Regions from separate parts of the Brevibacillus sp. HB2.2 genome, predicted to be linked through region 1. Evidence: riboswitches for the same ligand, from Rfam matches in the RefSeq annotation. Region 1 holds a riboswitch; each other region holds the start of a gene.
The links. Region 1 has a riboswitch for S-adenosylmethionine ahead of HP401_RS08285 (homoserine dehydrogenase). Riboswitches for the same ligand answer to the same signal wherever they lie in the genome.

Region 2: linked by a shared signal. The riboswitch ahead of HP401_RS03040 (MetQ/NlpA family ABC transporter substrate-binding protein) and the one ahead of HP401_RS08285 (homoserine dehydrogenase) in region 1 are both predicted to bind S-adenosylmethionine.
Region 3: linked by a shared signal. The riboswitch ahead of mtnK (S-methyl-5-thioribose kinase) and the one ahead of HP401_RS08285 (homoserine dehydrogenase) in region 1 are both predicted to bind S-adenosylmethionine.
Region 4: linked by a shared signal. The riboswitch ahead of HP401_RS13015 (aminotransferase class I/II-fold pyridoxal phosphate-dependent enzyme) and the one ahead of HP401_RS08285 (homoserine dehydrogenase) in region 1 are both predicted to bind S-adenosylmethionine.

What each region holds. Positions count from the first base shown of each region.
Region 1 is NZ_JABSUV010000009.1:22,460-29,730, forward strand. Features, by position in the region: gene HP401_RS08275 (cyclase family protein) at 1-216, shown strand, start outside; gene HP401_RS08280 (DinB family protein) at 234-749, shown strand; cobalamin riboswitch at 783-988, shown strand; gene HP401_RS30145 (hypothetical protein) at 1,148-1,282, shown strand; SAM riboswitch class I at 1,377-1,483, shown strand; SAM riboswitch class I at 1,549-1,662, shown strand; gene HP401_RS08285 (homoserine dehydrogenase) at 1,749-3,014, shown strand; gene HP401_RS08290 (CapA family protein) at 3,028-4,197, opposite strand; gene HP401_RS08295 (VOC family protein) at 4,276-5,091, shown strand; gene HP401_RS08300 (arsenic resistance protein) at 5,147-6,127, opposite strand; gene HP401_RS08305 (CcdC family protein) at 6,278-6,757, opposite strand; gene HP401_RS08310 (MFS transporter) at 6,856-7,271, opposite strand, start outside.
Region 2 is NZ_JABSUV010000003.1:93,379-100,649, forward strand. Features, by position in the region: gene HP401_RS03010 (ABC transporter ATP-binding protein) at 1-772, opposite strand, end outside; gene HP401_RS03015 (ABC transporter permease) at 788-1,576, opposite strand; gene HP401_RS03020 (ABC transporter permease) at 1,582-2,403, opposite strand; gene HP401_RS03025 (nucleoside hydrolase) at 2,430-3,359, opposite strand; gene HP401_RS03030 (ABC transporter substrate-binding protein) at 3,458-4,531, opposite strand; gene HP401_RS03035 (hypothetical protein) at 4,729-5,085, opposite strand; SAM riboswitch class I at 5,306-5,407, shown strand; gene HP401_RS03040 (MetQ/NlpA family ABC transporter substrate-binding protein) at 5,510-6,340, shown strand; gene HP401_RS03045 (methionine ABC transporter ATP-binding protein) at 6,383-7,271, shown strand, end outside.
Region 3 is NZ_JABSUV010000010.1:127,615-134,885, reverse strand. Features, by position in the region: gene HP401_RS09740 (sigma-70 family RNA polymerase sigma factor) at 1-476, shown strand, start outside; gene HP401_RS09735 (anti-sigma factor) at 476-1,651, shown strand; SAM riboswitch class I at 1,748-1,893, shown strand; gene mtnK (S-methyl-5-thioribose kinase) at 2,027-3,256, shown strand; gene mtnA (S-methyl-5-thioribose-1-phosphate isomerase) at 3,253-4,293, shown strand; gene HP401_RS09720 (GNAT family N-acetyltransferase) at 4,392-4,967, shown strand; gene HP401_RS09715 (ABC transporter ATP-binding protein) at 5,103-6,845, shown strand; gene HP401_RS09710 (ABC transporter ATP-binding protein) at 6,865-7,271, shown strand, end outside.
Region 4 is NZ_JABSUV010000015.1:37,766-45,036, reverse strand. Features, by position in the region: gene HP401_RS13030 (PhoH family protein) at 1-999, opposite strand, end outside; gene HP401_RS13025 (YhcN/YlaJ family sporulation lipoprotein) at 1,202-1,807, shown strand; gene HP401_RS13020 (trans-sulfuration enzyme family protein) at 1,831-3,018, opposite strand; gene HP401_RS13015 (aminotransferase class I/II-fold pyridoxal phosphate-dependent enzyme) at 3,015-4,178, opposite strand; SAM riboswitch class I at 4,273-4,392, opposite strand; gene HP401_RS13010 (pyridoxamine 5'-phosphate oxidase family protein) at 4,467-4,925, opposite strand; gene HP401_RS13005 (DUF5665 domain-containing protein) at 5,064-5,405, shown strand; gene HP401_RS13000 (hypothetical protein) at 5,415-6,797, opposite strand; gene HP401_RS12995 (hypothetical protein) at 6,988-7,263, opposite strand.

The sequences.
Region 1 (7,271 bases):
CTTGGAATCGAACGCAGCCAGGAAGGTCACCCCACACATAAAAAATTGTTTGCGGCGGGAGTCATTGTCGTGGAAGGCTTGCGGCTAGCAGAGGTCCCGCCAGGCGAGTATTTTCTGGTAGCTGCACCACTCAAGCTGGTTGGCACAGATGCAGCCCCGGCAAGGGTCCTATTGTTTGAAGGTTTACATAGTAACTTGTCTATTGAAACTGAATGACGAGGAGTGGGAAACATATGCTCAGACGACCAGAGCGCGATGAATACGCTGCTTATTTTGACTATTACATGGGTCTTGTACCGGAGGGGGAGTTCCAAACGATCCTCACGCAGCAAGGAGAGAGGATCGTCGCGTTATTTTCGTCCCTTGCCCCCGAGCAAATTGATTATCGGTATGCGCCAGGCAAATGGACGGTTAAAGAGGTGTTGGGTCATCTCATCGATGCAGAACGCATCATGAGCTACCGCTTGCTGAGAATCGCAAGAGGAGATCAGACACCCCTCGTCGGATTTGATGAGAATGCTTTTGTTGAACACGGGTGTTTTCAGCTAAGAGACCTGTCTGATTTACTGGAAGAGTATAAGGCTGTCCGTGCTTCCACCATCGCTTTGGTGCGAGGGATCTCTCCAGAAGCGTGGTTGCGTACAGGACTTGCCAACGGAAACAAGCTATCTGCAAGGACATTGGCCTATGTGATTGCTGGACATGAAGCTCATCACACTCGCATTTTGAAAGAGCGGTATTTGGGGTAAGGTAAAATCTGAAGGTAGCAGTGAAAATAGACAATTTCATAGGTGGAAACAGGTTCCTTAGGGCGTAACCAACTCGCCACAAGGATAATAGGGAAGCTCGGTGCAAATCCGACACGGTCCCGCCACTGTAAGAGGGGAGTCAGCGTCCAACAAGCCACTGGTCTATCAAAATAGACGGGGAAGGCGACGCTAGGCGATGAACCCATAGTCAGGAGACCTGCCTGTTTCGACAACACTGATAGACCTACGGGAGATAGGGAGGTGTTAGAGATGGCTTGCGAAAAACAGCGAGTGGACATGTATGCCCCTCCTTTTCTGGCATTTTCTAACGATCATTACGGTCGAGCGGAAAATGCTCTTTTTATTTTGGGCAGAATAATAGAAAAGGAGGGCGAGCAATGATGCAACTTTTTATTTGCCAATGGTGCGGATATGTTGTGGAAAAAGAGCAGCTTGAGGAATGCCAGGAGGGCGTGTTTCATTGTGCTTGCTGCAGTATGGAAGAGGTAGAAAGCCTGTTCACCCACAAATGAAATCCTTGCCAAATCAGCTTGCAATCAGAAAAGAAAGAATTTTGTTGACGCTTGCCTTGGAATTTCTTAGAATAAAGCTCAACAGCATAAATGGTTCTTATCCAGAGAGGTGGAGGGTCTGGCCCGATGAAGCCCGGCAACCGTTGCATATTGCAACAAGGTGCCAATTCCTGCGAGACGTTTCGTCTCGAAAGATAAGAAGCGGGTTACTCTATTAGTAGATCAACCTTCTTCTTAGCGAAGAAGGTTTTTTTAATTTCATATTTTCTTTATCCAGAGAGGTGGAGGGACTGGCCCGATGAAGCCCGGCAACCGTCACGTATATTTTGTGACAAGGTGCCAATTCCTGCAGGACATATACGTGTCCTGGGAGATAAGGAGGGGGAGCATTAGCTGCTATCAAGCCTTCTTCTTATCGAAGATGGCTTTTCTTTTTATCTAAAATTCGGAGTATGGGGTGGTCAGGATGAGTGCAGAAGTAGTACGTGTGGGATTATTGGGATTGGGGACAGTGGGTGGGGGCGTAATCAAAACGATCCGTTCACAACAGGAGAAGCTGGCTTCTCGTCTGGGAAAACGAATTGAGATCGTCAAGGCATTGGTGCGTGACTCGGAAAAAGAGCGGGCGGTTCATGTCGACCCGGCTTTACTGACGACAGATTTTGAGGATGTATTGAGAAGCGATGTGGATATTGTGGTGGAGGTCATGGGCGGTGTAGAACCTACCTATGACTACGTACGTGCTTTGATCGAAAAGGGCTGCCATGTGGTAACCGCCAACAAAGAACTCCTGGCGAAAAAAGGAACAGAGCTAGTCGATTTGGCAAATCAGCATCAAGTGCATCTTGCCTATGAAGCGAGTGTGGCTGGGGGTATCCCGATCTTGAGTGTGCTCCGGCAGTTCCTGCGTACGAACGATATCCAAGGCGTTCGCGGTATTCTCAACGGAACAACGAACTTCATTTTGACGAAAATGGAAGCAGAGCAGCTCTCCTACCAGGAGGTGCTCAAGCAAGCACAGGAGCTGGGCTATGCGGAAGCAGACCCTCGTTCGGATGTAGAAGGCTTTGATGCTATGTACAAATTGTATATCCTGGCACAGCTTGTTTATGGGGAATCGCTGCCTTTAGCGGATGTTGTTCGCAAAGGAATTGCAGATTTGTCTGCAGGTCACATTCGGATTGCAAGCGACTTAGGGTACCGGATTAAGCTGATCGCGCAGGCTTATCAAGCCGAAAAAGGCATTCGCCTATCTGTTGAACCAACCATGCTTCCGCTGAGCCATCCGTTGGCGCAAATCCACGATGCGTTTAATGCTGTCCAGCTATCCGGCAACATCGTGGGAGACTTGTTGTTTACAGGAAGAGGGGCAGGAGAGCTCCCAACAGCAAGTGCAGTCGTGGAGGATTTGGCCTATTTATTGACACAGCCATTCACACCGCATCCTACCTGGAAAGAAAAAACGGCTGACAAAGCTGGAGGCACGGTGGATTCGGCAGAACACGTCCTATGTTATCTGGAGGGCTCATGTCATACTGCGACGCCAGATCGTGTCTTGCATTTCCTTCAGCAGGCAGGAGTGAACGTGCATAAACTAAAAGTTCAATTCGATTTGGGGGGCGTCTTGCGCGCAGGGTTGATTGTGACGGGAATCAGTGAACAGCATGAGTCCTTATTGAAAAATGATTTTGGCTTAGAAGTGCGCTGCTTCCCTATTCTTGAATCTGCGTAAACGGCTTCTTTTATCAGGGAGCAGTCTCCACTGCCTTTACACGTGGCTGCACACGCCCGTCACTTTGTATGTCGACATGCTCAGAAATGGATTCAATGCGCTTTAATAGGGCAGCTCCGTTGCTTTCATTCATGGGTACAGCCTGTCCCAATTCTGCATGATAGGGAAGCATCGTCAGCTCACAATCACCACTTTTGGAGCAGTTTGCTTGCAGGACCATTGTTTCCCAAGTCTTGGGTTCGTTTGATCGTGTGAAAATGAAATTGCCAAGACTATACGCAATCCATTTGTCGTTGTATCGTTCAAAGCCTTGCAGTACGTGGGGATGACCGCCGACAACCAAATCTGCACCAGCATCGATGTAGGCACGAGACAGCTCCTTTTGATGATCGACAGGATAATCGGAGCGTTCTTTGCCCCAGTGTGCAATCACCACCACGAGATCCGCTTGGCTGTTCGCATCCTGAATCGCTTTCACTGCTAGTGTAGGATCATAGGAAGCGGCCATACCTGGTTGGGAATTCCCTGCAAACCAGCTCGTTTCGGGAATGACCCTGCTGAAGCCGAGAATCGCAATCTTGATGCCGTTCTTTTCTAGGAAAACAGGTGAATAGGCGCGGCTGGCATCCTTACCGGCACCGACGTATTTTATTCGGTTTTCGTCTAAAGCGTCAAAGGTATCCAGCAATCCCGGAATGCCTTGGTCCATGGAGTGGTTATTGGCCAGATTCACCACATCAATTCCAGCGTTTTTCATGGCAGGAACAGCAAGTGGCGATGATTTGTAAACATACTCCTTGTTTTGAGCAGCAACACCTGTGGCGGTAATCGGCGTCTCCAAATTGGCAATGGTGATATCATCTTGCAAAAAGAGCGAGCTTACATGTTTGTATGGGTAGTCATAGCTGTTTGCAAGTAAGGTTTTCTCAACGTTTCCTGACATCATAATGTCACCGACAAAGGTGAGCTGCACGGAAGACTTTTGGTTCGCGGTATTATCAGGAGCAGGCTGGGTGTTCGGGTTGGCATGTTCTCTATCCATGGCAGTTTGGAATAGGTAGTAGGTTCCGACGACGAAGATGGCCAACACGCTAAAGAGGAGCGTGTTCTTTCCCACACGTGCCCATTTTCTGCGTGAGCGCTTGCGCCGAGCATGTATCCGGCTTGATCTGTTCTCGTTCATTTTTCCCCCTTGTCTTTCTATCCTTACATAAATGAATTTTGATATCCTATAAGTAATACGAAAAAGGGGAGAAAAAAGGTGCAATTAACTTTTGATCATTTGGTTCATTTTGTACATCGGACTCCTCAGGAAGCAGCAGAGCAATTTTGCCAAGCGGGTTTTCATGCGGTAGCTGGAGGGCGTCATGCGTCTTGGGGGACATGGAATAGCCTTAGTTATTTCGGGCTTTCCTATGTTGAGTTTTTGGCGGTTGAACACCCTGAGCTTGCTCGACAATCAGAGAATCCGCTCATACGTCAAAGCATCGAAGATGAGGCAAAGGGAGAAGGATTTGGCCAGATTGCGCTTCGGACCAACGAGATGGATGCGTGGGCAGAGCGCTTGCGAAGCCAAGGCTTGCAGGTTACGGGACCTGTTGCGGGAAGTCGTACACGTGAGGATGGCACGACGCTTCGATGGCGGATGTTGTTCCTCGAAGATGCTGAGAGTACTCTTCTCCCACCCTTTCTCATTGAATGGTCGCAAACCGATGCAGAGAGAAGAGAGGATTTGACTAACCGCGGCATCATTGGCGCACATCCGAATGGTGCTGCCCAACTCAAGTCTGTAGGGTATGCCGTGACGGATCTGGAAGAAGCAACAGCATGTTGGCAAAGCTGGTTTGGGTGGGAGAAGAGCGAAGTATTCCACGATAAAGAACTGGGGGCTATCTGCCAAGCGTTTGAACTTCCGGGTGGAAATGTAGTACTTTGCCAACCGACTGAGGAGGGAATGGCGCAGACTGCATGGAAAAAACGCGGGCAAAGACCGTTTTTTGCGAGGCTGACAGGAGGGGGCAAGGATAGCGAGTATAAGATTGGTGGAGGATCTTACTTTCTAGCAGAGCTGGAATAGTTATTTAGAACCAGGGGTGGTATGAATGAAGTTGACACCACCCCTTGTAGATCGTTTAATCAGCATTTCCCTTCGACTCTCGTAAAAGTACATGTGGAACAAGACGAATATAGAATAGTTCCCCAATCAGCTCTACAATGGTTTGCGTGACGATGACAGCAGACACTACCCCGTTTAGAGGTTCAGGTAGCGCCAGTGCAAAAGGAAGAACGACAAGAGAGTTTCGGGTTCCTGCACTAAAGATAAGAGCCCGCCCTGCTCCAGTATCTAAACGGAATATACGAGAAACGATACATGCAATAATCGGTGCTATGGCCATAAAGGCTACATAGATGGGAATCACTTGGCTAATAAAATGAAAAGAGGTATATAGTTTAGAGATTTGAGAGGCAACAACAATAAAAAGGGTGAGTGCCATAAAAGGCACAGGAAGCCATGCTGTAGCATCAAGAAAACGTTCTCCGTATGGTTGGCGTCTAGACCACCATTGCGTAAGGAGAGCAAGTACCAGTGGAGCAACAATAAGACCAAAAAATGCTTCGAAAAACGGTCCGACACTCACAATTTCCGCCGATGTCTTGCCCATAAAAAGCCCTAGATAAATAGGTAATAAAAGCATTTGGGTAACAAAGAGTATAGGGGTTGAAACCAGAACAAGCTTCTCGTTCCCTCTCCCAAGTTGTGTAAAGACGATAACATAATCAATGCAGGGAGTAAGCAAAACGAGAAGTACACCTAATCGTATTGCTGGATCGTTTGGAAGGAAATGGGTCAACCCCCAAACAAGGATAGGTATCGCTATGTAATTCGTAACAAGCAGTGCATAAATGAACTTTCGATTCGATAATGCCTCTTTTAAACGAAAAAACGGTATTTGGGCAAACATCGCATACAGTAAGATGGCAAGTATGAACGATATCATGCTATCTAAGCTCTCACTGGATGCTGGCCATAACAAGCCTACTCCAGCGGCAATCAGTAGTACGAAAGCATAGAGCCATACTTGATTCTTTTCCAATTCTTCTCTTGAAATCACTTCCTGCACTTCCCCTTCCTAACACGAACCCGTATTTTTCAATCTTCTCCAAGCATTCTGACCATGTAAGACATAGCGACGTTGCCCGTTTTTACGCTCCAGGGCAGGGAGCAAACCAAAAACCACCTCGAAAGGGAGGTGGTTTTTTTGCTAGGTGCCAAACGTCTTTTTGGTTAAATTCCGGTACATCACCAGCATCGCGATACGCCAAGGCACGAGCATACCAAATGCGAGCAAGAAGAACAGTCCACCTGTTTGAATCGGTGTAAAGCTATCATTGATCAACAGTTTAATAATCAGCCGGATGACCAACAGACCGGACAAAATGAAGAAAAACGCACGGGACCGTTTCAAATACACATCTTGCCCAATGATTTCGAAGCGTGACGTCATAATCAACGGAATCGAAAAGATTACCCCAACCACAAAGGCTGCGATATCAAACTTGGGCGGTAATTGCGCCTCCGGTAACAAGAACATCGCAAACCCTGTCGCCATAAAAAATGGTGGCAAAATAATGCTTTTTGCAGAAGCCGGCTTTTTTTGCCGACGCATTCTCAAAAAGATCACTGCAATAGCCATCACGAGAGGCAGCAGGATTCCCAAAACGGGAGAGGAAAGTATCTGCATGGAAAAACGCCTCCATTCGTGTTCAACGTACATTCACTAGTGTACACCAAAGCATGGTCGATAGGAAAGCGTTTGTCATGGTACGTTCCATTCCGATACTAGGCAGCGGCTTCATCATGAGAGCGAACATCCAGCTTATGCTTTTTACTGTAAATAAAAGTTAACAAGCCAAAGAGCAGTGTTATCGAGCCGATGAAGAGGAGGTAGCCGCTAATACCGAGAAGGTCCAGCCCAACTCCTGTAATCGCAAGAGCCAACAAGAAAAATCCACGATCTAGCATGCTTTTGAAAGAAAAGAATCGCCCTTGCTGGTGTGGTGGTAGGCGCTTCTGGAAAATTGTTGCGGTAACCGGGAAGAAGAAAGCAACGACAAAGCCGAACACGGAGAAGGAAGCAAGGACCATGAATTTGTTATCGGCGAATGACATGCCAAACTGGGACAGCGCGAAGAAAAAGAGCATGATGGTGGAAGCTGCCACGAGATTTCTGTGACCTATCCAACGCTTTGCCAAGA
Region 2 (7,271 bases), on a different contig from region 1:
CACCGACACGCAAGCCAATTTCCCCGTTCTGCTCGGTGCGTTCTGCGAAGTCGATGAAGTTGGTAAAACCAATAAAGCGAGCAATAAACTCGGTCTTCGGATATTTGAAAATTGTGGCTGGATCGTCGAGCTGCTCGATCACACCCTTGTTCATGATCGCCACCTGATCAGAAATGGAGAAGCACTCCTCCTGGTCATGCGATACATACACAGTCGTAATTCCTAGCTCCTGCTGAATGCGACGGATTTCTACGCGCATGTTGATCCGCAGGTTGGCATCGAGGTTACTGAGCGGCTCATCGAACAGCAGCAGGTCAGGCTGAATCACCAATGCACGCGCAATTGCCACGCGCTGTCTTTGACCACCGGACAGCTCCTTCGGGAAACGCTTTTCGTAGCCACCAAGGCTCACGACTTCGAGGATTTGCTGTACCCGGGTCTTTACCTCTGTTTCATTGACCTTGCGTAGGCGCAAACCGAACGCCACGTTATCGAAAACAGAAAGGTGCGGAAACAGTGCATAGCTCTGAAACACAAACCCGAAGTTGCGCTTGTTGACCGGAACGCGCGTATAATCTTTTCCTTCAAACATGAATCGTCCATCTTTTGCTTCCAGAAAACCCGCAATTAGACGCAGCGTCGTCGTCTTTCCGCAACCGCTCGGACCGAGCAAAGAGATAAGCTGTCCTTTTTCGATATTGAGATTGAAGTTTTGCAAAATATATTGATTGTCATAGGCAACCGATACGTTTTCCAGCGTGAGCAATGCCATGAGTTGATGCCTCCGTTATCGTTTTGTAAAGTAGGAAAGCCCCATCAGACGTTCAATGATGAACATGAGAATAGCCGTAAAAATCATGAGCAGCACGGAAATCGCGGCGATCGTCGGATCGAAGTTGTTTTCTACGTACGTCAGCATCTGGATCGGCAGCGTGCTTACCCCTGGTCCCGTCATGAAAACAGAGATATCTACGTTGTTGAACGACTCCAGAAAAGCGATCAGAATCGCAGCAATAATCCCGGAGCGAATATTCGGCAAGACGACTTTGAAAAAGGTTTCGAGGCGACCTGCACCAAGGCTTAACGCCGCTTCTTCAATGGCGAAGTCAAAGTTGGACAAGGAAGATGCAATGACGCGAATGATAAACGGAAGCATCAGCACCGTATGACCGACGAGGAGTCCCGCATAAATCGGCAAATTATATACAACAATGACGTATTTCAGCATGGCAAAGCCCATCACGATACCCGGAATCAGGACAGGTGAGATGAAAACGCCATTCAAGATGCCTTTGCCGCGAAAATCAAAGCGACTGAGCGCATAGGCTGCCGGAATCCCCAACAAGAGCGCCAAGAGATTGCCTAGCAAGGAAACGAACATCGACGTCTTGAACGTCGTCATGAACATTTCTACATGGAATATGTTTTCGTACCACCGCAAGGAAAAACCCTCCGGAGGAAACTTCAAGACGCTACCCGGCTCAAACGACGTAAAGGAAATGATAATGAGCGGCCCTAGCAAAAACAGAAAGACGAGAGAGGTAAACAGGGCCAACCCGCGATTTTTCTCCTGCATAGCTTCTACCCCTTCGGATTTAATTTCGTCGCCAGCTTGTTCATGAAGTAGATGACGACAAATGTAATGACAATCATGATCGTGGCAATGACGGATGCCAAATGCCAGTCATTCAGCGTAATCGCATTTTGATACAGGAACGTGGAGATGACCCGCTGTTTTCCACCTAGCAGGGCAGGCGTGGTGTAGGCGGTCAAGCTTCCGACAAACACGAGAATGCTACCGATGATGAGTCCCGGTACACTAAGCGGCACAATGACTTTCCAGAAGGCAGTCAACTTGGAAGCACCCAAGCTTTCCGCCGCCTTCAGCAAGTCTGGGTCGATGTTTTCCATCACCCCTACCAGCGTAATAATGATCAGCGGCAGGAACAGATGAATCAAACCAATCATCATCGCAGTCGGCGTATACAATATTTCCAACGGCTTATCGATGAGCCCGATTGCAAGCAGCGAGCTGTTCAATAAGCCCTTTTTTCCGAGAATAATCATCCAAGAGAACGACCGCACGACAGAGCTGGTCAGCAAAGGAAAAATCGCCAATGCCAGCAGGATGCCTTTTTTGCGTGGGCCGAGCTTGGAAATGTAGTACGCGGCAGGAAAACCGATCAGAACACACGCAATCGTTGTGACCAGACTGACCTGCAACGTTGTCAGCATAATTTTCAGGAAGTACGCATCGGTAAGAAATTGGAGATAGCCTTGGATCGTAAAGCTACCCTCTTGATAAAAGGTGGACGCAATCGTCATCACGATCGGAATGACCATGAACAGCGTCAAAAACAGCACACCCGGCAACAGCAATAAATAAAGACCCGTTTTTCTCATCTGATTAACTCCTGTTCACGGTATCGTCAGGCTTTCAATGCGCCGAGAAAACGCGCAAAGAACGCATCTGCATCTACGTCCAGACAGACGTTTATGTTCGGTTCTTTTTTCAGGCGGTTTTGAAAGTCGCAAACCGTTTGCCCATCACACAGCTCACTTCTCGTTTCGATATCTACATACAGTTTCTGCGTCTTCACCAGCTTCGGATCGAGTGCGACCGCGACAGCCAACGGATCATGCATGGCGCACGCATAGATGCCATTTCGCTGAAAATAGCGATGAAGGTAATCAGACGTACTCTGTCTCACGTACTCGCCCATCGGGGTATCTCCTAGCCCGCGAATATGCTCCTCATTCAGTAGCACTCTTCGCGTTACATCCAGACCAACCAACGTCAATTGCGGGAATCCGGCATGAAATACGACCTTCGCTGCCTCTGGATCGACGTACATGTTATATTCCGCAACTGGCGTCACATTGCCATGCTCGCGGACCACTCCACCCATGAAAATAACTTCCTTGACGTGTTGAACAAGCTCCGGACATTTTTTCACCGCCAAAGCCAAATTGGTCAGCGGCCCCGTCATGACGAGCGTAATTTCTCCAGAATGAGCGAGTACGTTTTCCACAATGAAATCAGGGGCAAAGCCAGCAGTCGGTTCCTTGTAAATCGGAACTCCGGCAAGGGCACCGCCCAAACCATCCTCACCATGTACGGCATGCTCGAAAAACAACGGCCGCAATAACGGTTTAGACGCTCCACAGATGACAGGGATTTGCTCGCCGACTTGCAGGAAATCAAGAATTTTGCACGTGTTTTCCGTGGCTTTTCGCAGCGACACGTTGCCATTCACCGTAGTAATGCCAACTAAATCGAATTGCCCGCTTTTCACAGCGAGAATAATGCCAAGCGCATCGTCAATGCCCGTATCGACGTCAAGAATGATCTTTTTCACAAGTGGTCCTCCTCACGTTCATACAAATTCCTATACGTTGAAAAACGAGGGTATATCCGAATTGTCTATACCCTCGCCCATTGTTTTTCTATCGTACGTTATTGCGTGATTTCACGATTCCAACGGTCAATCCATGCTTTGGAGTGCTCGTTTACGAATTTCATGTCCAGCTTTTTCAGCTTGCTTACGGTTTCTTCCCCGTACGTTACACCTTTTGCTTCTTCTTCTGTCAGTTGAACGGTCTTGTTTACAGGGGAATCGATTTTCGCTTTTGCTGTTTTCTCCTGAACCTCTTTGCTCAGTTGATAGTTGATGAAGTCTTCTGCGAGTGCTTTGTTCTTCGAGCCTTTTACGATGTTAACCGTATTCATAACCGCATATCCGCCACTTGCAGGTTGTACGAAAACAGCTTCTGGAACAGCGGCTTTGATGTCTTTGAAGTACATTTCCATGATCGGTCCTACGCCGATTTCTTCTTGTCCAAACATGTTCACGTATTCGGAGGTCTTATCGTAGAACTTCACGACATTTTTGTTGACTTCTTTCATTTTTGCGAAGGCTTGATCCTCGTTAAATTCCTTGCTGCCCGCGACCGCAGACGCACTGTCGAGAACCATCGGGCCAGTTGTGGACGTAATGCTTGGCAGTGTCAGCTTGCCTGTCAGCTCTGGGTTCCACAGATCTTTCCAATCCTTGATCTCGGTTTTTACGAGCTTTGGATTGTAGGCAATCCCGAATTGGCCAATCGTGTAAGCTGGACCGTACTCCTCGCCCAGTGGTGCTTTGGCGATGTCGTAGATTTGATCCAGGTTCGGGATGCGGCTGCGGTCGATTTTTTCAAATGCGCCACTCTCAATCCCTTGCTGTGCATAGTAGTCAGAGAGGTAGATCAAGTCTACATCGGAGCTTCCTTGGCGGACCTTGTTCAGACGCTCTGCGTTGTTCCCGATTTCCAGCACGATTTTCACGTTATGTTCTTTTTCAAACGGCTCATATACTTCTTTGCGGAAAAAGTCTTCGGAGAAGCCCCATGTGGAGATGACCAGCTTTTGTGGCTCGCCCTTTGCTTCGCCGCCAGCTCCCCCCACTTTTGGTTGATCATTGCTGCCACAGCCAGCGAGTGCCAGTGACATCATAGAAAAAGACAGGATTCCAGCAAGTAATTTCTTCATTGTAATTCTCCTCCAGTTGGGTTCATTTGATGACAAAATATGGTGATACAATAAAAAGAAAAGTACCCTTGATTAGAACGTATCATTCTAAACAAGAGCACTTTCCTTCGTAAACAAAGAGAAGTGACACCCGTTTTTACGCAAAGTCTACGGTCTCCCCTTAAGATAGATCAAAAGAGAAAATCCGAACGATTGCGTCAGGTATTCAGTTCTGATTCAGCTAAAATAACATTCGTGATCGCCCACTGCGTAGGCGCATCATAGTCCCTGAGCACGGCTTCCAACGGCAATCCCATCTCTTCTTCCAGTCGTTCTCTCAGTCTCTTCTTATAAAGAAGGGACATGCGAAAATCGACTTCGAGCTTGAGGGCCGGTGCTTCTCCTTCCAACGCTTGTGAGCGCGGAGAGCGGCGATGCTTAGCTTGGAACGTAATCATCTGATTTTCAATCGTGACTCGGAGCAAAGTCGTTCCAAATCCGAACAACTCTTTTGCTATCTCATTATAGATGGCAGACAGCTTTTTTCTAGTTTCATTGGAGTCCACGAGAGTCATGTCATCACCTGCGATAGCTGGCATCGGGTTCATTCGTTCTCATTATACATATGATTTTTTCATTCTTCAATAGAATATTCGTATTTAGATCAATTTCACATTTTTCCACCAAGTCATTCGTTTGCAAAAACTGTTGACACCGAAAAAATCAGTCGTTATAATCCAACTATCCAAATAAGAATTAACAACAATGTTTGGAATGATAATTTCATAGCACATTCTCTTATGAAGAGAGGTTGAGGGACTGGCCCTATGACACCTCGGCAACCTATCGCAAACGATACGGTGCCAAATCCAGCGGAATTATTCCGACAGATAAGAGAGGTATTGTTGCAGTGTGGTTACATACTTGCAGTTTTCGCCTCTTCTGTCGGAAGAGGCTTTTTTCTTTTCCATCTTACATCCAGAGAAAAGGGGTATTTTCATGAAAAAAACTGGTCTACTGCTCACTACACTACTGCTCGCTGCATCGCTCGTAACGGCTTGCGGGGGCAACCAAGAAGCTGCGCCTGCTAACGGCGGCACTGTTGCTGAACAAACCTCACTCAAAGTGGGGGTCACTGGCGGCCCACACGAAGAGATTCTCAACAAAGTAAAAGAAGTCGCCAAAGGCAAAGGGCTCGACGTCGAAGTCATCGTTTTCAACGATTACGTACAGCCAAACCAAGCTCTCGACAAAGGAAATCTCGATGTAAACAGCTTCCAAACCATCCCGTTCTTGGCGAAGTTCAATCAAGATCACAAAACAAAGATCGTCGAGGTCGGAAAAACCGTGACGTACCCGATGGGCCTGTACTCCACCAAGCATAAAAAAGTCGAGGACATCCCGGCAGGCGGCGTTGTCGGCATTCAAAATGACCCGACCAACCGAGCACGCGCCTTGCTGCTCTATCAGGCAGCTGGCTTGATTAAGCTCAAGGATGGCGTGGGTGACACTGCAACACCACTGGACATCGTGGAAAATCCGAAAAATTTGCAATTCAAAGAGCTCGAGGCTGCTTTCCTGGCACGCTCGCTGAGCAACGTAGAGGTTGCTTCGATTAACACGAACTTCGCGATGGAAGCTGGCTACTCCCCGAAAAAAGACGCGATCTTCGCTGAGACGGCTGACTCTCCATACGTAAACATCTTGGCAGTCAACGAAACCAACAAAGACAACCCAGCCGTCAAAAAGCTGGTGGACATCTACCGCTCGGAAGAAGTGAAAAAATTCATCGACGAACGCTTTGAAGGAGCTGTACTGCCGTCCTGGTAAGATCGAAGCCAGGAACATCAAGAACAACAAGGAGAACTCGTTATGATACAGCTAACCGATATTCATAAGTCGTATCAAGTAGGAAACAAGCAGGTAGAAGCATTGAAGGGCGTATCCCTGCAGGTGGAAAAAGGGCAAATCTACGGGGTGATCGGCTTTAGCGGAGCGGGGAAAAGTACCCTGCTCCGTACCATCAACCTATTGGAGAAGCCGACCAGCGGTTCTGTGATCGTCAATGGCCAGAACATGCTGACCCTCAAGGAAAAAGAACTGCGGCAAGCTCGCAAAAAGATCGGGATTATTTTTCAACACTTCAACCTGCTCTCTTCCTATAATGTCTTTGACAATGTGGCGGAAATCTTGCGGATGAATCGCGTCCCCAAAGATGTCATAAAGCGCAAGGTAGAAGACCTTCTCGGCTTGGTTGGCTTGTCTGATAAAGCAAACGCTTATCCTTCTCAGCTATCCGGTGGACAAAAGCAACGGGTGGGCATCGCTCGTGCACTTGCGACCGATCCGGAAATTCTGCTCTGTGACGAAGCGACTTCCGCTCTCGACCCGCAAACAACCGAATCCATTCTGGAGCTATTGCTCGACATCAATCGAAAGTTCAACCTGACCATCGTGCTGATTACCCATGAAATGCAGGTCATTAAGAAAATCTGCGACCAAGTAGCCATCATGGAAAACGGCGTCGTCATCGAGCAAGGCTCTGTTCTGGATGTGTTCAGCAATCCGCAAGAGCAAACGACCCGTAATTTTATCAAAACGGTTTTTGATGATCAGGTACCACAGGAGATTTTGTCCAAGATAAAAGAATCCGGACCCGTTTCCAAAATTGTTCGCGTTGCTTTTCGCGGAGATGCCGCTCTCGATCCTGTTCTAGGCACCTTGTCCGCACGCTTTCCGATTAGCACCAATCTGTTATACG
Region 3 (7,271 bases), on a different contig from region 1:
TGTACCAGCTGCATGTAAACGATATTTACCGCTATCTTTTCCGGCTGACACGAGATGAGAGGTTGGCAGAGGATTTGACACAGGAAACCTTTTGTCGCGCCTTCTCTTCCTTGGAGGACTACCGTGGGGAAAAAGTACGGCCCTGGCTGTTCAAGGTGGCCTATCACGCTTTCGTGGATGTTTATCGCAAGAAGACAAAACAACGCTTTGCGTTTGTAGTAGCCTTGCCAGAGCGACCTGATCATTTGGCGGTTGATCCGGCAGAGCATGTCGTGAACAAAGAGCTGTGGGAAGTGGCCCATGACTATTTGGAGCAACTTCCGGAAAAGCAGAAACAGGTCATTTTGTTGTCTGCCATGCAGTTTTCCTACGCGGAAATGGCAGAGGTGCTCGGTATCGATCTGGCAGACGTCAAGCGTTCCTTGTTTCGGGGACGACAAAAGATGCGGCAGTTGTGGAGGGAGGAAATCCGGTGATGAACAAGGATGAGAATCATCGCGAGCAAAGGTTGCTTGCTTATTTGCGTGGAGAAATGACGGCAGAGGATTCGAAACAATTCGAGGAAGAAATAGCCGCTGACGAAGAGTACGCACAGCGGTTGGAAAGGCTTTTGTTGGGGGAAGAAACAGAAGAGGACAACGCGAAAACCAAACAGTCTGAAACACTGTCAGCTGAAAAACAGCGTGCCATTGTTCGCCGGGGGAAATGGAAAAATCGGTTGTCCAACGCAGGATTCACCATAGGGCTTCCCTTTCTGGCCGGAGTTGTGTTGCTGATTCTGAATGGCTGGGTGGGATCGCTGATGCATGAAGATCTGTTCCGCGTTGCAAAGTCGATGGTCAATTTTACTCAGCCAGGTGTGAGAGTGGGGGGGAGTGGTTCACAGGTCGGATTGCTGTACGGAAACATCAGCATGGAACTAAGCGAGCGGGTTGGGGGAGAGGAAAAAAATGCGGGTCGTTTTGAGAGTACGAATGTGCTGTGGAATGTGAATGCCAAGCCGCAATGGACGAACGGGGTCAGGGAGCAAAAGTTGTTTTTCCGTTATCCGGCAGAGGAGGAAACGGAGGATACCATGTCTCTCACCTCAGCTGCCTGGACGACAATGGAGAAGCTGCCCGAAGGAACGGTTTCGCAGCTTGCGATATCCTTTGACCACTTTCTGACGTACGAGGAGTATTATAAGCTGGTTACCCGCCATGTTACCTCTTCAGGTCAAGATACAGTCTGGCTTGCAATAGATACAGGGGTAGAGCTCAAGCAAGCTGAAAGCGGAGATGTGCTTTTTGGTTCCGGGGAAGTGTGGGGATTTGCCCAGCGAGAAATGGATTACGGTGGTGTATATAAAAAAGGGGCTGGGGACAGAGTAATCGCAAACTATCTGGAGGAGATGAGTTATTTGTCAGAGCAAGAGGAACTGGCTCGTGATATCGGAAAATCCTTACTCCCTGGCAGAGATATACAGATTGCAGAGCGATACAGTCACATACAGAAATACGGGGTTCGCATTTACGGAGCCGTCCTCACCGGACCTACGAAAGAACTGCTGAAGCTCAAGGCAGAAAAGTCGATAACAGCAGCGTTTTTAGGCAAGGTAGACTGGTGGAATTGGGAGCGACCTGCGGCATCCGGAACACAATACAGCTACTGATAGCAAGGTGCGAATTTTTGCACAAAAGGGTGTTGACATCGTGGAAGCGTTGGTTGTATGATTCAAACTAAATCAAAAACCGAATACGTTTTGGATACCTTATCCAGAGAAGGTGGAGGGACTGGCCCGATGATACCCGGCAACCGACATGACGCCATTTAGACGCGAGAAAGCGACTGATTAACAGGCGACATGCACGGTGCTAATTCCTGCAGAAACAAAAGTGGTCTGGAAGATAAGGGGGACATCAACACGGTTCTTACACGTGACGACAGCGACCTCTTTTCTTCGGGAAAAGAGGTCTTTTTTGCTCTCATGACACAAACAAAACAAGTAGAGATAGAGGAAAAATAAGTAGAGGGGAGTTTTGGAATCATGGCATATCGCGCATTGACTGAACAGGAAGCAGTGGAGTACGTAAAAGGAATACCGGGTCTTTTTAGCGAAGGAGCAGAGCTGACCAGCCGAGAAATCGGGGATGGCAACCTCAATCTGGTTTTTGACATTCAAGAGCCAGCAACCGGTAAGAGCGTCATTGTCAAGCAAGCACTGCCTTTTGCCCGCGTTGTGGGGGAATCTTGGCCGCTTACGATTGATCGGGCTCGCATCGAGAGCGAGGCACTCCGGATTCAGCACAAATACGTTCCAGACCTGGTGCCACAGGTGTATCATTTCGATGGGGAACTTGCGTTGACCGTCATGGAAAACGTTGGGGACCATATCATCATGCGCAAAGGGTTGATCGAAGGAAAGCGGTATCCGCTATTTGCGAAGCAGATTGGCCGTTTTCTCGCGCAAACGTTATTCTTCACATCCGATCTGGGCGCACATCCATACGATAAAAAAACGCTAGTCGGAACATTCATAAATCCAGAATTATGCAAAATAACAGAAGATCTCGTCTTTACCGATCCGTATGAAAATGCGCCTACCAACGACTTCAACCCGTTGATCCGCCGCGAAGTCGAGGCGATCTGGAACAACAGGCCGCTGAAGCTGGAAATCGCCAAGCTGAAATACGATTTCCTTACGCGATCGGAGGCGCTGCTGCATGGTGACTTGCATACTGGAAGTATTTTCATCACGGAAAACAGCCTAAAGGCAATCGATCCAGAGTTCGCTTACTACGGCCCAATCGGCTTTGACATTGGAGCGATTATTGCCAATCTGCTGCTCAACTACGCAGGACAGCACGGTCTGCAAAAAGATCAAGGAGAACGGGAAGCATACCGCGAATACTTACTGGAAACAGTCGAGGATGTCTGGAATGAATTCGTTTCACAATTCGTTCAACTCTGGCACAAGCACGCCAAAGAGCGCAGCGCCCATGTCGAAGGACTGTGGCAAAGCTACGTGAAGCGCCTGATTCAGGATACAGCAGGCTATGCCGGATGCAAAATCTTGCGTCGTGTCATTGGCTTGGCAGGCGTAGCGGACCTGAATGCCATCGAAGACGACCAGACTCGCGCAGAAGCAGAGCGTCTGGCTCTCTCGATTGGAGAAGCGCTGATTCTCGGTCGCGGCGGCATCGAGGAATCGACAGATATCACGGACATCGTACGCACAATAACTGAACGCTACTACCAGGAGGCTACAGCAGTATGACAACCAGCACTCAATTGGCACCTGTAAAGTGGGAGAATGACGCATTGGTCTTGCTTGACCAGACGCGTCTGCCAGTAGAAACGATTTATTTGAACTTGACCACCTCCGAGCAAGTATGGGGTTCCATCCGACGCTTGGAAGTACGTGGCGCACCAGCCATTGGCATGGCGGCAGCTTACGGGCTCTACCTGGGCATTCGTGGAAGTGAAGCGAGTAACTACGACGAGTTTTGGCAGGAATTGAACCAGCAGGCAGACTACCTGGGCTCTTCCCGTCCGACAGCGGTGAATCTGTTCTGGGCGTTGGATCGCATCAAGGCTCGTGTTGAAAAAGCAAGCGGTGCGTCGATTGCCGAGTTGAAGGCGGCAGTACTCGATGAAGCATTGGCGATTCAAAAGGAAGACGCTGAAGTATGCCGAACCATCGGGGAGCATCTGCTCACTCTGTTGCATGATGGTATGGGAATTCTCACGCACTGTAACCCAGGGGCATTGGCTACAGCAGCGTACGGCACGGCTACTGCTCCCTTTTATTTGGCAAAGGAACGCGGTTGGAACCTGAAGGTGTACGCGGATGAAACCCGTCCTGTTCTTCAAGGCGCTCGTCTTACTGCATTCGAATTGCAGCAAGCAGGAATTGATGTGACGCTGATCTGCGACAACATGGCGGCGATGGTCATGTCCCAAGGAAAAGTAGAGGCTGTCATCGTGGGGACAGACCGCGTAGCAGCGAACGGCGATGTCGCCAACAAAATCGGTACCTATGGGGTAGCGGTATTGGCAAAAGCTCACGGCATTCCTTTTTACGTGGCAGCTCCTTTGTCCTCCGTCGATTTGGACACACCGACAGGCGCAGATATTCCGATTGAAGAGCGTCCAGCCGAGGAAATTACCCATGGCTTGGGCAAACAGGTAGCTCCAGACGATATCAAGGTGTACAATCCTGCGTTCGATGTAACGCCTGCGAAGTACATTACAGCGATCGTTACCGAGACAGGCATTTTCAAGCCGGAAGAGATCGGCAATAGCAAAAAATAAAAGACATTTTTATATGCGTTCGCCTATTGTTGCTGGCGGGCGCTTTTTGCTCATTTTGGCGTTTTCTAGTAAAATATCCAAGAAAAGGGGAGATTCGTATGCAAACGATCCAACAGATAGCAATCAATGAAGATACGTACTTGAAGCAATTAGAATTAGCCGATGCTGAGCAGTTATTTTTGCTTACGGATTCGAACCGGGAGAATCTTATGGAATGGCTGCCGTGGCTGAATTATACGAAGAAGGTAGAGGATTCTCGCCAATTCATCCAAGCGACGATTCATCAGTACAACGATAATCGCGGCATCCACTACGGTATTTGGTACCAAGGACGTCTGGCTGGTACAGTCGGCGTACATACAGTGGATTGGATCAACAAAAAGACGTCCATTGGCTATTGGCTGGGTGCGCAATTTCAGGGAAAGGGCCTGATGACAGAAGCAGTGGCGACCTACTTGGACGTGTTAATCTTTGGATCATGGGATTTGGAAAAAGTAACGATTCAGGCTGCTACGGAAAACTACAAGAGCAGATCGATCCCGGAACGATTAGGGTTTCAACTGGAAGGGATACTTCGCCGGAATGAATTCCTTTACGATCATTACGTGGATCATGCCACTTACAGCCTGCTAAAAGAGGAATGGCTTGACTGGAAAACCGATAAAAAATCTTAGATTGAACTGTATGCATTGATTGACAATGAAAATTCTGTAAATTACGATGGTGAAGACAGATCAAGAGGGCTGCGCGTGATTCGCAAGCCCTTTTTTAGTCGTGCTGTTAGGTCTAAATAAATAGAGGTGATTTACATGCAGACACTTCGGCAATTATCTTGGTTTTTTCGTGCCTATTGGAAGCGATACGTCATTGGAATCTCTGTGCTGTTTGTCATCGATGTTCTCATGCTATGGCCGCCGAAATTAATCGGGGATACGGTCGATTCGATTCGCAACAGTTCCCTGACGGACGCTGACTTGACGCAAACAGTGGTCATCTTGCTCGTATTGGGTGTGAGCTTGTATGGGTTGCGGTTTCTTTGGCGGTACTTGTTAAATGGGGGAGCCTTGATTCTGGAAAGAACGCTACGTGAGCGACTGTTTGCCCATTTGACCAGAATGACCCCGTCGTTTTTTCATCGCAAGCGCAGTGGTGATCTGATGGCCGTGGCTACCAACGACATTCCCGCCATTGAACAAACGGCGAGTACAGGGGTGCTTACGCTTGTCGATGCGTTGTTCATGACCGTGTTAACGCTAGGCGTCATGGTGACCGCGATTGATTGGAAGCTGACGCTGGCTGCGCTGATCCCGATGCCGTTTTTGGCTTGGTCAACGGCGTACTATGGAAAGTTGCTGCATGATCGCTTTTACTTGGCACAGGAAGCCTTCGGAGAGATGAATGATCATGTTCAACAATCCGTATCGGGCGTTCGGGTATTGAGAGCATTTGTTCAGGAAAAGGCCGATATCGAGGCATATCGCCGGGTGAGTGAAAAAACGTTGGAGCGAAATGTGAGCGTTTCGCGGATCGACGCCTTGTTCGAGCCGACGATCGCGATTATTATTGGCTTCAGCTTTTTGATCGGGCTGGGCTATGGCACGTATTTGGTGTTCACTAGCGCTATCTCCTTAGGGGATTTGGTTGCGTTCAATTTGTACCTGGGACTTTTAATTTGGCCGATGTTCGCTTTTGGTTGGCTGGTTAATGTGTTGCAACGTGGTGGTGCCTCCCACAAACGTTTTACAGAGCTAATGGTGGAGCAGCCAGATGTGACGGAGGCAGCGAATCCAGTCACGAGCCAAATCGCCAATACCGTAGAAGCACGCCATTTTTCCTTTACGTATCCGGGCACTGACAAGCCAGCACTCACCGACATCTCGTTTCGTTTGGGTGAAGGAGAGACGCTTGGGATTGTCGGGAGGACGGGAAGCGGCAAGTCGACGTTGTGCCGTGCCTTGTTGCATCAATATCAGATGAAGGAACAAGTCCTGTTTATCGGGGGCATCCCAATTGAAGGACTCGCGTTCGATACGCTGCGGGAAAAAATCGGCTATGTGCCCCAGGAGCATTTGCTGTTCTCACGGACGATTGCCGAAAATGTTGCATTCGGGAAACCACAAGCGACGACCGAGGAAGTGATGCATGCGCTGGAGCTTGCGGAGATGAAGAGAGATTTGGCCCAATTCAGAGAGGGCTTGCAAACCATGGTTGGGGAGAAGGGGGTCACCCTCTCTGGGGGGCAAAAACAGCGCATTTCCATCGCACGCGCTCTTTTGATGGATGCGGGGATTCTGATTCTCGACGATTCACTATCGGCAGTGGATGCGCGGACGGAGGAGAGTATCCTTCGTCATCTGCGACAGGAGCGCGCGGATAAAACGACCATTATTACTGCTCATCGTCTCTCTGCCGTACAGCACGCTCAACTGATTCTCGTGCTAGATGAGGGGCAGATCGTCGAGCGGGGGACACATGACGAGCTGATGCAGCGCAACGGCTGGTATGCAGAGCAGTACCGTCGTCAGCAAATGGAGCAGGATGTGGCTGGTTGAGAGAGGGGGAAAACGTTTCATGAGCAAACAAAATGTATGGGGGCGTTTGACCGAGTACGCCAGGCCATTTCAAAAGCAAATACTAGGCGCATTGTTCCTGCTCTTGCTGGGAACGAGTGCAGAGCTAGCGGGGCCTTTTTTAGCCAAGGTCATGATTGATAATCACATCCTGGCGATCCAAAAGCCTTGGTATCAGCTGGACGAAGTGCCACCACAAGCAGCGGGGCAAGTCGCCTCAGTAAACGGTACGAACTATATTCGTGAAGATGTCGCTGCAAAGACAGGACTTGCTTTGGACAGGAGCAATCAAAAAGAAGTAACTGTGCTGACAGAAGGCACGACTTATTACTTGGTTTCTGGCAAGGTGAATCCAAATACGGAGAAGAAATTCACCCCGATTGCGCCAGAAAACGGCAGGGAACTCTT
Region 4 (7,271 bases), on a different contig from region 1:
ACCTGGGCGTTTCGTGTTGAACAAATATTCCAAATTATCATAAATCGGTTGCATCCACGGTCGAAGCTTTTCTTCTTTTTCGCCGGGCAAATAACCGATGTCTTTTCCAAGTGGAACGATAGGTCTTGCCACTAACAGTTTTTTGTATTTTTGCTGGTCTTCGATTTGCAGCAGGCCCGCTGCTAATGCCAGCAAGGTTTTTCCTGTACCGGCCTTACCGGTCATGGTTACTAAAGGAATATCATCTCGTAGCAGCAATTCGGTTGCCATCCGTTGCTGCACGTTACGGGCTCGGATGCCCCAAATCGGATCATCATCTGATACAAGCATTTCTAACATCTTTCCGTCTGGGTCGACCTTTCCAATCGCTGAAATGGATGGGTTGCATTCGTCCTTCAGCACTAAAAATTGATGAGGGTAAAAGCGATAGCGCGGAAAACAGGAGGCCAGCTGCAGTTTTTTTGTCGCATAGTAAGTCTTGATGATATCGGACGCTACCATCATCTTCTGATACCCCGGGTAAATACTGGAGAACTCCCCCACAACTCGATCCGAAAGAAAATCCTCTGCGGAAATATTCAATGCATCAGCCTTGACTCTCATAAGCGCATCCTTACTTACCAGAATGACTGGTCTTGGCTGTGGTTTTCCGTTTTCCTCCTCTTGTAAGTTTAGTGCAACCGCTAAAATCCGGTTGTCATTACTCATTTCCGTGAATTGTTTTTGAAGGCGGTGGAAAGAGGAATGATTCAGTTCCACTCGAAACAATCCACCTGTTTCAAGGGTAATGCCAGTGTGCAATTGCCCCAGCTCACGAAAACTGTCAAAGAGCCGAGATACGTACCGAGCATTGCGGCCAATTTCATCCATGTACCGCTTTTTGGAATCGATTTCTTCCAATACGACAGCTGGTATGACGATTTCGTTGTCAGCGAAAGAAAACATCGCCCTTGGATCTTGCAGGAGTACGTTGGTGTCCAGTACGTAGATTTTCTTCAAAATCTCGCCTCCTATTACCCTTCTTATATACCCTATGCAATTTTTGGAGGGATGCTCAAGTGCGGCGACGTGATGTACTACAGTCTATGTTCAGGTAGACAGAGATAGACGACCCATTGGCAGAATGAAAATGGACAGCCCAGAACAAAATACTTGTAACCCTGCCCTCCTAACGAAGGAAGGCAATACTGGGAAAGGGAGAATGCCTGTGAAACGGATCATGATCTACTGTCTCGGTTTTAGCTTGTTGCTTACAGCATGTACGTCAGGCAATATACCCCCGACGAATCAGGCTGCACAACAGCCGAAGCATGCCACTCATACTCAGCGTGTTCAGCAAACAGCTCCCGAGCCTGCTTATAATCAATCTTCCCAAGCCACCGCTGATCGTCTCGCCCAACTAGCAACACGTGTGAAAAGGGTGCACAGCGCCACGGCTGTGGTCTTGGGCAAATATGCGGTAGTCGGTATTACTGTGGATCCGAATCTGGATCGCCCAGAAGTTGGCGTCATTAAGTATACAGTTGCGGAAGCTCTGAAAGAAGACCCCCAAGGAGCGAATGCTGTCGTTACTGCAGACCCTGCCATCGTCCAGCGTTTACGGGAAATGAGAGATGATATTCGTCGTGGCCATCCGATTGCCGGAATTACCGAAGAGTTGGCGGATATGGTAGGTCGGATCATCCCCCAACTGCCACGCAGTGTGCAGCCTCGTGAAGAAACCCCTTCCCAAGTAAAAGAAAAACGCATGCACAAAGAGCCACAAGGACAAAACAAAATCAACGCAAATCGTACAGGCACACCATAAACAAAAAGAGGTATCCCCCGGATTTAAGCCCGGGAGAATACCTCTTTTTCTTTATGGACTGGTGCTTCAGATGGCAAATGATCCAGTGCTTGCTTCAAATCTGCCACCAAGTCATCGAAATCCTCTAGACCAGCTGACAATCTGATCAAACCGTCTGTGATTCCCCTTGCAGCTCTTTCTTCAGCGGGCATCGCTGCATGTGACATCGTAGCTGGATACGAGAGAATCGTTTCCACTGCCCCGAGGCTGACTGCCACAATCGGCAATTTCACGCGATCAAACAGCGCTTTTGCTCGCTCACGGCTCCCTACATCAAAGGAAAGAACAGCCCCATGACCAGTCGCTTGTTGTGTTTGAATCAGGTGACCGGGGTGATCCGCTAGTCCCGTATAGTAAACTCGGCTTACCTGTGGATGCGTAGACAACCACTCAGCCAAGTCCGCGGCTGTCTTCGTACTCACATCCAGTCGGGCTTTCAATGTTTTGAGCCCACGCATCACGAGCCAGCAGTCCTGCACACCCAAAATCGCTCCCATGCCATTCTGGATAAAGTAGAGCTGCTCCCCTAATGCAGCCTCCCTGGTCACGGCCAGACCAGCCACGACGTCGCTATGCCCTCCGATAAACTTTGTTGCACTATGAATGACCACATCTGCGCCAAGTTCCAATGGTCGCTGGTAATACGGGGTAAGGAACGTATTATCGACGATGACGAGCAAGCCGTGCTCTTTCGCGATACGAGAAACCGCTGCAATATCTGTCACCTTTAAGGTGGGATTGGAGGGGGTCTCCAGGTAAACCCCTTTTGTTGCCGGTGTAATGGCCGCACGAACGGCTTCTGTCTCTGTCGCATCCACGAACGTTACAGAGATGCCCATTCTCGACAATACCTTGGTCAAAAACCGAAACGTGCCACCGTATACATCTTCCGCCACTACAACATGATCTCCGGCAGAAAACAGCATGAAAACGCTGGAAATGGCAGCCATGCCAGATGAGAACGCGAAACCGCGTGCGCCTCCTTCTAGAGTCGCAATGCCTTCTTCCAAAGCCTGCCTGGTCGGATTGCCTGATCTGGCATAATCGAATGCACATGGCTGATCGATATCAGCCTGATGAAACGTAGAAGCTTGATAAATCGGAACCGACGACGCACCTGTGAACGGGTCAATGCAAGTGGAACCGTGGAGGAGCTTGGTGGCAAAATTCATCGTACACTCCCCCCTACGACCAAACTAGCATTCAAGGCCTGAAACAAATCGGCTACGACATCATCTGGATGCTCGATGCCAACCGACAGCCGCAACAATCGATCACAAACACCGACATGCTCTCTGACTTCTTGCGGGATATCCGCGTGAGTCTGCGTCGCCGGATACGTACACAATGACTCGACACCCCCCAGGCTTTCGGCAAAGGACACGATTTGCAGATTTTGCAGGAATACCCCCACCTGCTCCACATCGCGTACGCGGAACGATACCATCCCACTATGCCCTGTCGCTTGATTCACCTGGATCTCATGTCCCGGATGCTCGGACAGACCCGGATAAAATACCTCCGCTACTGCCGGATGCTCACGCAGCTTTTCCGCTACAATCAAGGCATTGGATTGATGGCGCTCCATCCGCAATGCCAATGTTTTCATCCCGCGAATGAGAAGCCAGCAATCTTGAGGTCCGAGTACAGCACCGATTGAATTGTGCAAAAACCGGATTTTTTCCGACAACTCTTCTCCTTTTGTTACGATGAGTCCAGCCAACACATCATTGTGTCCTGCCAAATACTTGGTCGCACTATGTAAGACGATATCTGCACCAAGCTCTAGTGGGCGTTGACAATACGGGGTTAAGAAAGTGTTGTCTACAATCGTCAGGAGACTGTGCTGCTTCGCCAATTGTGCTACTGCTCGAATATCGGTAATCTGCATGAGCGGATTGGTTGGTGTCTCGACGAAAATGGCCTTTGTATCTGGGCGAATCGCATTTTTCAGTGCTCCAATGTCACGCAAATCCACGTACGTAAACGTCAGACCGTAACGAGAGAGCACTTGCTCGAACAATCGATAGGTTCCCCCGTACAGATCGAGCGAAACAATCAGATGATCTCCTTGGGAAAACAAGCCCATGACGGTATGAACAGCGGCCATTCCCGAGGCGCAGGCGAATCCTGCATCTCCTGATTCCGCTATAGCGATGGTCTCCTCCAAAATGGTGCGAGTAGGATTAGCTGTGCGCGTATAGTCATAGCCAGTGCTCTGGCCCAAGGCAGGATGACGATAAGCCGTTGCATAGTAAACAGGAAAGCTCACCGCCCCTGTTTTTTCGTCTTTGCCTACTCCCGCCTGAATCAACTTTGTTTCCAATTTCATGTCTGTTTCTCTCCCTCCAATAGTGTACGAGGGCATCAAAAAAGCCCTCTTTCCTCTGAAAGAAGGCTTTGTTTACGTCACCGTAAGCAAATCCTTCTCATCTTTCAGAGTTTGATAACTCTGCAGGAATTAGCACCATTATCTCCCTGTTAAAATACAGGTGATTGGTTGCCGGGCATCATCGGGCCAGTCCCTCCGCCGCTCTGGATAAGAAGATTGCTATTCAATTCGATTGACCCTAATACTAATGGATCGGCAGGATTCTTGTCAACAATTTATTTCCACCCGTTAATTTGCATCCTTCAGGGCGGTCATCACTTGATTGTCCAGCTTCGCTGCTGCGTTTTTGTCATACGTCTTTTCATATTGTGGTTCTGCGGAAATACGGGAACCGTAAAACATAATATCACGAACAGCCTCAATTTTGATCTCTACCATGGCCAGCTTGAGCGGAACACCTTCTAGGCGGTCTGTTTTAACGACAGCACGACCATTAATGGCGAAAGACGAGCCCGCACCGATCAAATGCAGGACAACCTGCGGTTCCTTCGCAATATTAGCCAAAATACGTGAGCGATTATCCACGGCAAAACGAATCGTATCGGCGCTGACAGCATACGTCCAGGACAAGGAACTGAGCGATGGTGCTCCTGACTCATGGTCTACTGTGCCCAAGGTAACAAAACGCTCCTTTTGCAAGAGCTTGAATAAATCTTCGGAAAGAGTTTGGGAAACAGTTTCAGCCATTTCAAAGCCTCCTATCAAACGTTTAGTACGTTCATTTTACCCTTCGCATAGCTGATAGGCAAACGTTTCCTCTCCACCTTGATTCTGGTTGTCTTTTTCCCTAGACTGGTAGGTAACGATACCGAATGATGGAAGGGGATGGACAGCTTGTCGCCTACAGATCGCCTCATGCAGCAAATTGACCAAGTACTTGAAGAGCTTCAGGAAGTTCGGAAGGTAAATGAGCGGATGCACAAAATTGCGATGTTCTTAGAAGATATCCGACTAGCAGATGTGATCCAAAATTACACAGCCCCGCGCAAGCTGCTCTGGATCAATTTCCTCGCAGGTCTTGCCCGGGGTCTGGGATTGACGATTGGTACTGCTATCGTTTTGGCTTTCCTCGGCTCCCTCTTGACGCAATTTCTTTCGATCCCCATTTTGGGGGATTACATCAGACAATTGGTGGAGTACGTCGAGACTTACAAGCAACGGCCTTAATGATAGAGACTAGTCTCTGTCCTCGTCATGATCGTCATCATCGTGATCTTCATTCCATTCCTTACCGTGCTTTTTCCAATAGCCATACGCATTGCCGTTGGGATGCTTATCTTTCTGCTTCCCTTTTTCTTTTTTCTTTTTGTCATCATCATCGTCTTCATCGCCGTCTGTTGGCTTCACAGGCTCGACAATGACCTTTGTGCTGAGTGCAACGTCAGCTTTCTTAATCAGCTTATCGTCTTCATACAATGCGAATTGAATCGATTTAGCACTAAAGGAATGATTCTTGTAAGACAACGTCAAAGAGAACTCGCCTTTGTCATTCGGTTTGATCTCTTTTTTCTTCCCGTCAGGAGCGATCACAACCAGCTCAGCATCGTCCTTTTTGTTCCAGCCGCTTACTGTCCCCTTCACTTGGATGGACTTAGCGGCAGGATTGTTTACAGCAGTCGCCTTGATGACATATGCGGTCGCTTGATCCTTGTCAGGAGCGTTAACGATTTCTACCTGAACGGATTCGGAATCAACCTTCTTGCCATCCTCGTAAACCTCGATCAAGGCTTTTTGATCTTTTGCGGCTTGTACATCCTTTACTGTAACTGTAAAGCTGCCTACGCCATCCCACAGCTTCTTCACGCTTGCGTCTTTTTTCACGCCATTATAGGTGACAGTTACTTTGTCTGCCCCCTGCTTGACAATTCCTTTTACTTTTAATTCCTTTTTCTTCGCATCCAATACAGACATGGTATGGATGATCATTTCCTGATCTTCTTCTGCTTTTGGAACGATCTTTACCTGTTCGCTATCGACCAGCTTGCTGCCTGCATAGGCACTTACGGTTACATACGGCTCATAGGATGCATCCGGAGCTTCAAAGCTGACCGTAAAAGAATGCTCGTTGGTCGGAACGACTTCAATGATGTCGGAATTCGGCTTTTTCACTACCACCTTGGTGACATCCGAAGTCACAATCCCCTTTATGTACACCTTGTTATTTTCAGTCTTGGCATTTACGCTCACGATTTCTTCAGCATTCTCTGTCAGGCGCACTTCCAGCCAGATGTCGCTGTAGTACTCGTTGTAGATACGCTCCCACTCCGCTTTGTTTTCTTCCATATACGTTTGGAGCTTCGTATTCAAGTTGATTTCATCTACAATGATGTACAAGTGATCCGCTTGATTTTTCAAGAGCATGTTCAACGTGGTTGGATCATTTTGGGCCAGTTCTTTTAAATTGTAGCGCGTGACTTGCTTCCCCTCGTCATTCATGACTACCTTTGTGGCACTTGGACTAGCAATCGAGCTTGCATTGGCAAAAATTGGCGTTAAACAGCCAAGAATACCTGCCGCTGTCACAACTGCTAATACGGGCTTGGTCATGTACTTCTTCAATGGTAGTTCCCCCTTCTAGTCTGCCAAAATCCCCCTGCTTGCTTGGGTCTTTCCTATTGACGGGAAATCATTTTCAAAAGTTGCAGCATCCAGGAAACCGCGTCTTATTACCTATGAAAAGCGCTTGAAACAAAAAAACTCCCCCCAACTTCCGAATCATTTCGGCAAGTGGAGAGGAGTCTTTGTCCCGTTATTTGCAGTTGTACTTGGGCTCACTTTCAATCGCGACCAATAAAGCTTCGACTGATTCAGCAGGGTATCGCACTTCAACGGACTGTGAATCAGCGTTCCCCGATAGCACATACCAGCTACCTTCCTGACGGTAGCCGATATCGCTCATTTGATGATCCTCATGTAGCAATTGCAAGAAAAAAGCAGCTGTATCCAAAGCAGAGCGGTCCTCTGGTCGCGCATCGGCAACCAATTGAATTTGGAGCCAATTAAAAAGTGCATCTTCACGCTTCACGCGATTCT